DNA from 3 places in the Paenibacillus sp. FSL M8-0142 genome. Region 2 is predicted to be linked to each of the others. Evidence: riboswitches for the same ligand, from Rfam matches in the RefSeq annotation. Region 2 holds a riboswitch; each other region holds the start of a gene.
The links. A riboswitch is a leader RNA that binds a small molecule or an ion and turns the genes downstream of it on or off. The one in region 2 is predicted to bind cyclic di-AMP.

Region 1: linked by a shared signal. The riboswitch ahead of NSQ46_RS00145 (3D domain-containing protein) and the one ahead of NSQ46_RS03450 (histidine kinase) in region 2 are both predicted to bind cyclic di-AMP.
Region 3: linked by a shared signal. The riboswitch ahead of NSQ46_RS12590 (C40 family peptidase) and the one ahead of NSQ46_RS03450 (histidine kinase) in region 2 are both predicted to bind cyclic di-AMP.

What each region holds. Positions count from the first base shown of each region.
Region 1 covers NZ_CP152008.1:29,617-33,864, reverse strand. Annotated here, with positions in the region: gene rsmA (16S rRNA (adenine(1518)-N(6)/adenine(1519)-N(6))-dimethyltransferase RsmA) at 1-610, opposite strand, end outside; gene rnmV (ribonuclease M5) at 612-1,160, opposite strand; gene NSQ46_RS00145 (3D domain-containing protein) at 1,388-2,578, opposite strand; cyclic di-AMP (ydaO/yuaA leader) riboswitch at 2,855-3,068, opposite strand; gene NSQ46_RS00140 (TatD family hydrolase) at 3,280-4,047, opposite strand; gene NSQ46_RS00135 (HD domain-containing protein) at 4,208-4,248, opposite strand, start outside.
Region 2 covers NZ_CP152008.1:780,532-784,779, reverse strand. Annotated here, with positions in the region: gene NSQ46_RS03460 (DUF421 domain-containing protein) at 1-270, opposite strand, end outside; gene NSQ46_RS03455 (sodium:proton antiporter) at 465-1,697, shown strand; cyclic di-AMP (ydaO/yuaA leader) riboswitch at 1,870-2,022, shown strand; gene NSQ46_RS03450 (histidine kinase) at 2,155-2,841, shown strand; gene NSQ46_RS03445 (TrkH family potassium uptake protein) at 2,834-4,222, shown strand.
Region 3 covers NZ_CP152008.1:2,654,374-2,658,621, reverse strand. Annotated here, with positions in the region: gene NSQ46_RS12600 (2Fe-2S iron-sulfur cluster-binding protein) at 1-35, opposite strand, end outside; gene NSQ46_RS12595 (stalk domain-containing protein) at 270-1,529, shown strand; gene NSQ46_RS12590 (C40 family peptidase) at 1,872-2,348, opposite strand; cyclic di-AMP (ydaO/yuaA leader) riboswitch at 2,352-2,485, opposite strand; gene NSQ46_RS12585 (glycoside hydrolase family 28 protein) at 2,860-4,248, opposite strand, start outside.

The DNA.
Region 1 (4,248 bases), 750 kb from region 2:
CCACATTGGGCTGCGGGATGAACACGGTATGCGGAACGATGCAGACGAGCTTCGGCTCGCTGTAATATTGAACTGCAATGCTGAGGCTTCCGTAATCCTTGCTTCCCGGCGCTGCGGCCATCCGCTCGGCGACCTCTTTCTGAATCATGACCACAATATTCTCCAGCGGCAGCTTCTCTTCCAGCAGCTTCATCAGAATAGGGGTCGTCACGTAATACGGCAGATTGGCGACAACGCTTACCTTCCCCACCTCCGCGAAATCCTGGCGGAACAGCTCGTGCAGATCCACCTTAAGGACATCTCCATGATGAACTTTAACGTTATCGTAAGGCTCCAGCACTTCCTTAAGAATCGGAATCAGGCGCTGATCGATCTCTACTGCGGTAACGGCTCCGGCCATCTGAGCCAGCTTCTCTGTTAACGCCCCGATGCCGGGACCGATCTCAAGCGCACCTTTCTCTTTATCAAGGCCGGCCGCCTCCACAATCTTGCCCAAAATATTCTGGTCGATCAGAAAATTCTGTCCCAGGCTCTTCTTAAAGGAAAAGCCATGGCGGGCAATGATCTCCTTCGTGCGTCTAGGTGTCGATATATCTTCCATCCGGTTCATATCAGCTTTGGCCTCCCTCTTCCAGCTGCGCAAGCGCCGCCAGAAACTCTTCACGCGATATTTGAAACATCGCCATACGTTTATGGAACTGCTTGGAGTTGCAATACCCGATACCCAGGACATTTCCCATGAACATTCTCCGGGCTGCAGCCTCCGGATGAGCCGTCAGCCCCGCATCGATCATATCCTCCAGGCTGATCTGACTCTCCGCCCCCTCAAATGAGGTGTGGACGCGATCCAGGGCATGACGTATAGCCTCCGGAGATGCGTTCTCGACTCCGATATCGCCCTTGCGCGTCGCATCCGCCTCCGGTATGAAGGCATGCTTGCAGCCGGGGACATGACGGTCGATGATCTTGCGAATCCGTTCCCCTGCATGATCGGGGTCTGTCAGGATAATAACCCCCCTGCGCTCCTTCGCGAGGGCAATACGGCGCAGCGTATGCTTATTAATAGCAGAGCCGCCGGTCTCGATCGTGTCGGCATCCACCGCACGCTTGATCGCTACCGTATCGTCCCTGCCTTCAACCACAATTACTTCTCGGATCATAACGTTCTCTCTTCCTTCCCAAAAGGACACATACCGCCTGTCCGACCGTTCTCCTTGAATTGGCATCGGCTCAAACCATACGGCGTATTTTTTACATGATGGCCCCAAAATGCGACCAATACGCCGCAAAACAAAAGAAGAGGAGTTTCTCCTCTTCTTCATTATGATCTATTATAAGCTAAATTCGTTAGCATTAGAATGGCAATGTCATTAGAAATTGGGATTCATTAGTTCAAATCAGGCTTTACGGGACCGATCACATAAACGGTGCGCCCCGATTTCCGGCCAAAGTTCATGGCCGCTTTCAGCGAATCGTAATACACATCAATTTTATGTCCCTTAATCGCTCCGCCGGTATCCTCTGCACGGCGGAAGCCAATGCCTTCGATGTACACCCACCAGCCGATCGGAATGATGCTCGGATCAACTGCAATCGTCCGGCCCTCGGTTACCCGTGTTCCGGAAGCCGTGCGGGTTCCGATTCCCGCCTGCTCAGCGGAATATGCGGTCATTGAAACATTATTCAGCACTTTCTGGTATTTGAAATCAACACCCGCTCTGGAGATGACGTTATTCTCCGTCGCTTTGGCGGTGGACACCTTTCTAGTGCCCGTAAGCTTCGCTGGGGCAGACTTCACATTCGGAGTCGCTGCCGCTTGAAGCACGACAGGCTTCTCTACCTTCTTCGTGCCTACGGCAATAATTTTGTCCTTCGTCTTACGCTCGACCTCTTGCGAGACCTTCGTCTTGGATACGAGCTTGCCGTTATGGTACACCTTCTCGTAGTGATGAACGAGAACGCCCGGCTCGCCCCGCTGAATGACACGGTTATCACCGCGCTCCAGCGACGGATCCGCAGTCTTGATGACGCGGAACTCGCGGTTCTCCTTCTCCGATACGGTCTGCTTCGTAACCCGAACGATTTGAATGTCCATATCACTGGTAAGCTTGGTGTCCTGTGACGGCTTTACTATATCTTCACCCTTGATCGTAATGCCAGCTTCTTTGAGTACACTATCGACCGTGTCCTGGGTCGTGAATATGGTTTTGGTGGTGCCCCCTACTGTTACTTTAACTGGGATTGCACGGTCAATGATAATCCGGTCCCCATCCTGGATCGTCCCGTTTAAAGGCATCGAGACCTGATCCTGCGGATTCAGCGTGATCGCTTGCTCATCCAGCAATTCCTGAAGCAACGATCCTCTGGTTTCTACCGTGGTTACGCGGCCATCGACCACAATTTGAACTTGCTTGCCCGATTGATCATGGATAACCAGCGATACGAGAAGTGATACCGTAACAGCCCCCATGGCGCCGAGCATCATCAATTGACGCAAATTCTCATGCTTCCATCGCAATGCGTAAGACATGCTGGATGATTGTGATTCATGGGTTTCTTCAGGTTGAAAAATGCCCACTATTCCATCCTCCTTCATAGTCCCGCCGTCTTAGGTAACGCATGAATGCCTTTGACGTGACTATAGCAGTTATTCTCGCAAGGCGTGCTGCTATCTATCTAACGCCCTGCGTCAATCCCCGTCTTCCCGTTCACCACTAGGAATCACCTCCTGTTTACCAACAGTATGACGACACCTTCTCCAATATTCAAAAATAAAAGAAGCCAGCGTGAAAGAGTACTAGAGGCTCTAACGTGGCTTCCTGATGATTGAAATCATGGAAATGGTATGCACGAGAATTCCCCTCTTACTTCGCTTACGGAGTTAGCTGTCGGGTTCGGACGTAAGAGAGACGCCCTAGATCCGGTCGCCCGCTCATGGCGAGGACCTTCACATTCACCCCAAAGACCCGATAAAGAAATCATATACGGCTCGTGCACGACAGTTTACCATGCACGGCAGTATCGGTTCCCCCGTTCCCCAGACTTCGGAGATTAAGCGAGACGGTTCATGAAATATGATCGCTGAAGTTTCAGCTTTGCAAACTTGCAGCTTCTTATCACTGAAAAGATGATATCCTGTTTCCATGCAGGTTGTAAAGGAACAATCAAGCACATTTTTTGATGTAAATGGTTAAAAAATTGTAAAACAATCGTCTTTTCAGGTTAAAAAACTTTAATTAATCGCAATTCCTCACTATTTCATCGCTTTTGCTCCCGTTTTCACGAAATACCAAATCGTTCCAGAGCATTTTTAGTGGTAATTTGGACCAGTTCATCGAAGGACATGCCCCGAATTTCGGCTGCCGTCTCGGCCACCAATTTCACATAAGCGGACTCATTTCGCTTCCCTCGGAAGGGGTGTGGAGTCAGGTAAGGCGAGTCCGTTTCAATGAGCAGACGATCGAGTGGAACCTTGGCCAGAACCTCTTTCGGCTGCTTGGCATTTTTGAACGTAATCGGCCCGCCGAACGAAATATGAAAGCCCATATCCAGGCATAACTTGGCCGTTTCCCAGCTGCCCGAGAACGAATGCATCACGCCGCCAACCTCATGAGCCTTCTCTTCCTTCAAAATCTTCACGATATCCTCATGCGCATCACGGTTATGAATTACAATCGGCATATGGAGCTCCCGGGCCAGTCCGATTTGGCTGCGAAGCACCCGGTGCTGCACCTCCTTCGGAGACGTATCCCAATGATAATCGAGGCCGATCTCTCCGATCGCAACGACTTTCTCATGACTGCAGAGCGAAGCGATCCATTCCAGGTCGCCCTCCTCCATCGTGATCGCATCCACGGGATGCCAGCCTACCGCCGCATATATAAAATCATATGTCTCCGCCAATTCCATTGTGGTCGGAATCGTCTCGCGATTAAATCCGATATTGATCATCCGGCTAACACCAGCTTCAAGCGCCCGGGCAATCGTCTCGTCCCGGTCCTCGTCGAATTGGGGAGCATCCAGATGGGTGTGTGTGTCGAACAGCATGTTCTCTCCCACTCCTTTCTTGTCGATCCTTGATCGTATCTTATCCGGCACAATCTTTATCATTCCGTTCTATGGTTGTCCATTATCAATGCCTCGTGCGTCCGGCCTTGAACCAGGTCCATCCATGATCCAAGCCCATGGTCCATCGAATATAACGGACTCATCCCTGCCTGCGAAATAAATCCGCAACTTCGGCCGGCA
Region 2 (4,248 bases):
TCCCTTTATCCACCTCTCAAAACGGCTCCAACGCACTTGCATAAATTCGACCAGGATGAGAACCAGAATAAAGACCAGAGCCGCTGCAAAGGTCAGAACTAAGTTTTCTTCGGCGATCGGTTGAACGATGATCGTTCCGATGGAAATCATCGTAATGGTTGTGGGTACGGTCATTTGGGAGATTGATTTTCGACCGGATATGCGGAGCACCAGCATTCCAAAAATAATTAAAATAAGGGATTTCCAGATCTCATTCCATAGCTCATTCATAGACTTGTCTCCTCAATCGTTCAATGATTCCCTTATGTTTTGGTCAACGAGTAACCATCTTATGCATGCCCTTACTCATTTTGATGGATAATATTTAACTAGTCCCTCTCTTCCCCATTATTTTGGTTTGCGAATCGCGTAATTTCGGATACAATCAATGACTGAAAAAATTATCCTGAGGCGAGGGGTGCTCTATGCATCATTTCAATGAGATCTTCGTTCAATTGTTAATTTTGCTTGCGATATCGATGGGGGTTATCGCATTGGCCAAAAAAGTAAACCAGCCTTATTCGATTGCGCTCGTTGTGGTAGGTTTGCTGCTCGGATTGCTGCATATTCCCGTTTTGGACGAAGCCGAAACTTTTATTACGCAATCCAATGTATTCCAGGCGATCATCATCTCCTTGTTTCTGCCTATCCTGCTTGGCGACGCCACATTAAAGCTTCCTTTCTCCCACTTACGGCAGCAGAGCAAGCCGGTGGTTGCTCTGGCGATCGGCGGAACCTTTCTATCTTTCCTTATTATCGCACTGGCGATGTATGGAATCATGGGACTGCCTTTACCTGTAGCTTTTACCTTTGCAGCGCTTATGAGCGCAACGGACCCGATTAGCGTAATCTCCATCTTCAAATCCCTTGGTGTTTCCAAGAAAATGGTGACCATCATCGAAGGGGAGTCGCTTTTCAATGACGGCATCGCCGTCGTGTTATTCCAAATTTCATCCGTATACTTGCTCTCCTATATAGAGATGGGCTGGGCAGGCATAGGCAGCGGGATCTGGCTCTTTCTTCAGTTTAGCTTGGGAGGGATTGCGATTGGAGCCATCCTCGGCTTTCTGTTCTCACAGCTCATTCGTTTTTATGACGATTATCCGCTGGAGATTGCCTTTTCGATGTTGTTGTTTTTCGGAAGCTACTTTATTGCCGAGCACTTTCATGTCTCGGGAGTTATCGCCGTCGTCGTAAGCGGCTTGATCTTCGGCAGCTACGGCAGCCGGATCGGGATGTCCGAAACCACGAAGATGAATATCAATTCGTTCTGGGATGTCATTACCCTGGTTGCCAATTCATTGATATTCCTTATGATCGGCCTAGAAATCAAGCATATCGATTTCACGGATAAATGGGCGCTGATTATCGCCTCCATCATTATCGTGCTGATTGGAAGAACGGTCGCTGTTTATACCAGCTTGAGCTTCCTGCGGAAATTTCCGTCATCCTGGAAAGCTCTGCTGAATTGGGGCGGCTTAAAAGGGAGCTTATCGATTGCACTTGCGCTAAGCCTGCCCGCCTCCTTCGAAGGGCGCGACGATATCCTCGTCCTTACATTCAGCGTCGTCCTGTTCTCGCTTCTTGCACAGGGGCTGACGATAAAACCGTTGGTTACCAAGCTTACGCTGTCGAATCCCGTCAAGGAGACCGAATAACTAACTAGAGCAAGATCGAATATTTATTGAAAGTCCGAAACCTCGCGAGGGAACTCGCGTAGAATACCTAAGTATAGATTAAGCTGCATCGTTTCAATAACGTCACATGACACTTCGGGATCAAGGTTTACATTTAGATCTACCTAGCTTAGTATATACTACGATAATCTTATATTATTGATCGCTTAATCCCCACCACTTGGGGAGCGGGGGAACCAGCGAAGCCGCTAACGGCTTCAGGGGTGAATTCTTTCCAAGCCGGAAAGAACGGGGACTCTCAGACCCGAATCCGACAGCTAACCTCGTCAGCGTCTCGAGAGATAACGCCCGTGCAACTTTGACTTGTTTATTCGGAACACAGTCCAAAGCCTGGAAGCAGATTGTCTCTGCTACCGGGCTTTTTTTCCTTGGGTTCAGAAGACTCAAGCCGCTTGATCAGAAAGGAGCAGATGCATTCATGATACATCATGAAAAAATTATGGTGTGTGTTTATTATGGGCCGAACGGCGAACGGCTGATTCGGAGAGGAGGCGAGCTCGCCAAACTACTGCAATGTCCCCTCTATGTGATGAGCGTCATTCCCTCGGCTGTGGATGAACTCGATCTCGAGCAGGAAAAATTCATGGCCCTTTGGCAAACCATCTGCGATGAATATGGAGCTTCGTTCATCACCAAGCCTAATGATAATCGTCATAAAGCTTCGGACATCATCGCCGAGACCGCCAAGCATTATCAGATAACGCAGCTGGTCATCGGACAATCCGGCCAAACACGGTGGCAGGAAATCACACAGGGTTCATTCGTCAATGAGCTGCTTAATCGAATCGGCGAGACGGATCTGCACATCGTGGCTGTGCAGCGAATGGATCAACACATCGTGGAGACTCACGAGCGTGGAATTCCGGTTACGGTTGTCAGCAAAGATGGACTATATCTGATCCGTAAAGGTGAAGACGAAGGGGACGTTGTCGCGGAGGGGCTGTTCTTCAAGGAACTGAATACGGATTTCGAAACCGGTTTGTTGCGTATAAAAACCGATCGGGAATTCAAGTATTTAAAGGTAAGTCAGGGGAAAGTCGCAGACACTTCGTTTTTCCTAAGTCAAGCATCAACACCCCTTGACCATGAGAAGGATTATGGATAGTAACGCAACAACCCAACGATCCGCTCCCAGCAAAATCGAAATGTTCATCAACAAACAAAAAAGCAATATGAGCCCCCCTCAGCTCATCCTGATCGTATTTACCATCTTAATCTTGATCGGTACCTTGCTGCTCGCGCTTCCACTGTCCTCCGCCAGCGGTACATCCGTAGGACTGCTGGATGCATTATTTACTGCCACTTCCGCAATCTGCGTGAATGGCCTAGTTGTCGTGGATACCGGGAGCGTCTACTCAACCTTTGGCCAAGTCATCATTATGATATTGATTCAAACCGGCGGGTTGGGCTTTATGACCTTTGGTGTCATGGTTGCCATCGTGTTAGGGAAAAGAATCGGGTTAAAGCAGCGTCTCATGATTCAACAAACGACCCACTCCACATCGGCACAGGGACTGGTCAAACTATCCCTGTATATGGTGCTGATCTCATTTGCCTTTGAAACGCTCGGAACGATTCTCCTCGCCATTCGATGGCATGAGATCGGCTGGGGACAAGCACTCTATTATGGACTTTTTCATTCCGTCTCTGCCTTCAACAACGCCGGTTTTGCCCTTTGGTCGGACAGTCTCTCTTCCTTTGTCGGCGATCCTGTCGTCAACATAACGATTGTCTTGCTCTTTGTTATTGGCGGACTCGGGTATATTGTCGTTGTCGATCTGTTCCGCAAGCGCTCTTGGAGGAAGCTGTCCCTTCACTCCAAGATTGTCATTCTTGGAACGGGCATCCTATGCGTGTTCGGCTTTGCAGCGATTCTCGTACTGGAAAGCTGGAATCCGGCTACCTTCGGGCATTTGAACGGAGGCGAGCGGGTGCTCGCAGCATTCTTCCAGGGCATGACCCCAAGAAGCTCCGGGTTTAACACGATTGACATCAGCAGCATGCTGGCGGCTTCCCAGTTCATTATCATCATTCTGATGTTTATCGGAGCAGCCTCAGGCGGAACAGGGGGAGGCATCAAGATCAATACGCTTGTGGTACTCATACTGGCAACCATCCAAACCTTCCGTGGCGGCGGCCAAGTCCATGCCTTCCAGCGCAAAATTGCGATTGAAACGGTCTTGCGCGCACTAGCTGTCGTTATGAGTTCATTGGTAGCCGTACTTGTCGTTGCCCTCCTGCTCACGGTATCCGAGGGAATGCTGGAGGAGCATTTTCTAGAGGTTCTCTTTGAAGCGACTTCGGCCTTCAGCACAACCGGGTTGTCTATGGGACTCACGAGTGAGCTGTCTCCTGCCGGCAAATTCATTGTGATTGTCACGATGTTTGCCGGGCGGCTGGGTCCATTAACGCTCGCTTATGCGCTGGCTCAGAAAAAACGCTCCTCCAAAATCGGGTATGCGGAAGATCATGTGCTGATCGGTTAGATAACCTACAAGAATTAATAATAACC
Region 3 (4,248 bases), 1.9 Mb from region 2:
TGGCTATTCTTTTTACTCCTCCAGAATTTAAACACGATATATCCTCCTAAAATGCCTGGAACTATTCACTCCATTTACGCTTACCATTATACTCGAAAGCCGGGCTATTCTCACACCGTCTATACGCAGACATCATTTGAAAACCGCTCTATTTATTTATTTTGTATTCTACCAATATTTTGCTATACTATCATTGCTGTAAACCGTTTCATAGATTCATTTATCTTTCATAGAATGTGGGGGAGATTATTATCGGATACTCAAAACGATTGGGAAAGCTGGCCGCCGCCTCCCTGCTCTCTTTGTCGCTGCTCGGAACCGCGGCTGATCATCATCCAGCCCATGCGGCACCAACCATTTCCGTTCTGTTGGATGATGTTCCGCTTGCGTTCGATGCGGCTCCGCGAATTGAGAAAGGCGTAACCTACGTGCCTTTCCGGGCTGTGGGCGAGGCACTGGGCATCGACATCAAATGGAACAGCAAGACCCAAACCGTGCAGGCGGTAAAGACCGGCAACGATAACACAACCGAGGTTCAGCTCAGAGTCGGCAGCACCACCGCCGTGGTGAATAAGAAGAACGTCAAGCTGCCCGCAGCGCCGATCATGCGCGAAGGACGCGTGCTGATTCCGCTCAGCTCGTTCAGCAGCCAATTCGGGGCTTCCGTAAGGTGGAATCAGGCAACGCGCACCGTATCGCTCAAATCACCAAAAAGCAAAATGCATCTGCGGGCCTTCTATGCCATTGAATCCTTCAAGGAGCGGGATATTATTCAATGGATGAATTCCGTCGCCTTTGGCTGGAGCCGAATTGACCGTAACGGCGAATTCACCCTTCAAGGGGTTGAATACCGCATGCCGGAAGCCGCCGGAGACATTACGCCCCAGACACTTGTGGCCGATGCGGAAGGACAGGGCATTAAGCCCTATTTGATGGTATATGCACTGGACGGTAACGGCGAACTGACAAAAATGATGAGCGACGCCTCACTGCGGATGAAATCGATCGACGGGATTACCGCCGCCGTTACGGACAATGGGTTCGGCGGGGTCGTGCTGGATTTCGAAGGATTGGGCTTCAAGCTGGATGCCGCCTCCCAGCAGAAGCTGCTGAACCAATACGTGAAGGACCTTAGAGCTGCCTTGCCGAAAGGGACTGCCCTGTCCTTGGCCGTACCTCCGTTAAACAGCGCCTATAAAGGCTATGATTACAAAACGCTTGCATCGATTGCCGACGATCTAATTATCATGGCATACCAGTATCACCCGGTTGGCACCAAAGACCGGAAGCCGGAACCGAACACGCAAGTGCAGCAGGCTATTCAGCTTGCACTTGATGCCGGAGCCCCTAAGGACAAGCTTCTGCTTGGAATTAGCCTGGGCAGCGAAACGGAGAACTCCATCGACGACAAGCTTGGTCTGGCCAAGCGCTATCAGCTGAAAGGTGCGGCATTGTGGCGGCTCGGTATATTCAGAGTCTACGGTGATGATATCGAAGGCGCCATGAACGAAGCGGTGATCAAAGAGTGATCCGTAATAAAGGTTGAAGCGTGGATGAGTCCATCCTTCCGATCATCACTACACAGGCTGCCGGTCGTTATGGACCTGCAGCCTGTTCGCTTGTTCAATGCTTCCGTGATAACCGAGCATCTCTGACAGCCATTGAAACGACACAGGCTATGAATTAGCCGATGCCAATCTTCCACATGACCGGCACAAAAAAAAGATGACCTCTGTCGTATACAGAGGTCATCATCAAGACTTATGTATGTATTCGGTGCAATCACTGAAAATCGATCATAGAATTCCTTACCAGGACTTACAAGACGATCATTGTGCAGAGAGCTGGATCAAGATCAAAGATGAGCTGATCTAGCTAACACTTCCTACCAGCTTCGCATATTCCTCTTGGCTTAACACCCGGCGTGCGGTAACATAACGTGGCTTATAGTAAGAGTCGCTAAGCTTGCTGATTCGAACACCCTTGCTGCTTGAAGCATGTGCGAATTGCCCGTCTCCAATATAAACGCCAGCATGTGAAATTCCCTTGCCGTTCGTGTTGAAGAATACCAGATCACCGACACGCAGCTCTTCCTGGTCTACATGCACGCCTACTTGGGCTTGTCCTTGGGAAGTGCGCGGAAGGTCAAGATCAAAGTTACGGAACATATACAGAATAAATCCGGAGCAATCAAATCCGCTTGTGGTTGTTCCGCCCCACTTGTACGGTGTTCCTACTAACTGCTTCACTTGCTGCTGAAAGTTAGGCTGCTGATCGGCAAACGCTGTCACGGCACCGGAAGAAAAAATGATTGCGGATCCTAGCAAAGAAATGACCAATTTCTTCAAAATATATTCTCTCCTTCGATGCCTACGGAGTTAGCTAAGGGTTCGGCTGAAGGTCACCTATATTCCCTCTACTACAAGAATAATTCACCCAGGACGGTTCCCCCGTTTTCTCTAGCGAAATTCGGCAAAATTCATTAACATTTTGTAACCCTTTCTTAATATAGTATACAAGCTAGCAAACTGTCAATAATATCCGATAAATCTATCGTTTTTTAGATATCGCCGTCGAATCGAAAGAGTTTTAACAGTGTTTTTACTATATGAAAGGTCACATAGTCATGACATTTATGTTAAAATTGTTTCCGTTTTCTAAGTGCGGCGAAAAATCCTCCATGCAAGAAGCCGACACCTAGGGGGGCCGGCTTCTTGTTCTAGCAAATTCATCGATAGAACAAGCATTTGCTTCAGCCATTTTGCAGCTTTCAATGGCGTACCTCCTTATCATATTGAGATTGCAACGGTTATAATTCGATCACCTCTCTTCTAAACCTTAATGCATCCAACAGCAAAGCTACTTGATCACGACCTCCTCCGGTTCCACTTCAGAAGAAATCATAATCTGTCCTGCCCTATCGGCATGCAGCCCCGAGCATTCGATTTGCCCGGACCGTTCCCCGGTAACCACAAGCAAGCGGTCATCCAGCGAGTCGCTTTCCCCCTTGACGTTCACCACCTGTACATTTCGGCTCTGGTGAAAAAGAAGCAGCGGATTTTCCTGATTGCGAAGGACCATGTCCTGAATCGTCAGGTTCTTTCCATTGCGGCATACAATGCCTTCCCGACTTGTGATGGCCGACCGCATCACCGTCACGTTCTCCACCGGCATCTCCGGCAGGCCGTTGATGAGGAGCGCAGTATGCGCGCCGCTGCAGACGATATCCTGAATAACAATATTGCGGAACACGGGGGTTTCCTCGGTAACGGGGAGCATCGCTTCCGCTTGGTATTCGCCGGAGCCGGCTTTCCCTTCGTAATATAAATTGAAGGAGATGGCATCCCCGTCGATCTCCCGCATCCGGATCCGTTCGATGAAGATATTTTCGACCACGCCGCCGCGTCCGCGGCAGCTTTTAAACCGGATGCCGATATCGGTGCCGATGAAGGTGCAATCGGATACGTGCACATCCTTGATGCCCCCGGACATTTCACTGCCGACAACGATCCCGCCGTGGCCGTGATAAACGGTGCAGTTCCGGATGCTGATGCGCTCACTCGGCTTTCCCAGCAGGCGCCCGGCTTCATTTTTTCCGGACTTCAGACAGATCGCGTCATCTCCTACATCAAACGAGCTGTTTTCCACGGTCACGTATTTGCACGAATCGATGTCCAGTCCGTCCCCGTTCTGGGCATACCATGGATTGCGGACGGTAATGTTCTGAATGGTAATTTGCTCCGATGCCCAAGGATGCAGGCACCAGGCTGCGGAGTTTTGAAAGGTAGGGCCGTTGAGCAGAATCCGCTTGCAGTTTCTCAAGCTGAGCAGATTGGGTCTCAGATAGTCTCTGACAGGCTCATAATCCTGGGGATTCCGGCTGCCTGTTTGTTCGATCCGGGCCAGGTTCTCCATCCCGTCCCGGGCAGCCGGCGTTGGCCACCACAGTCCCCCGTCATCCACGACACCGCCGGTATGAATTAAACGATCCCACTGGCTTTCCGTCAGCTTCCCTTGCTTAACGGGCCTCCAGGCTTCGCCGCCTCCGTCAAAGATGCCGCTGCCAGTGATTGCGATATCCTCCAATCCTTCTCCATCGAGCGGAGACTGGCAGCGGAACATCTGCCGGCCCTCATAAGCAGACATCCGGATCGGATAAGCTTCGAATTGCTTGCTGAACATGACAAGCGCGCCGGCAGAAGCGTGAAGCTCAATCCGGCTCTGCAGGGTTAACGGACCGGTGTGCCA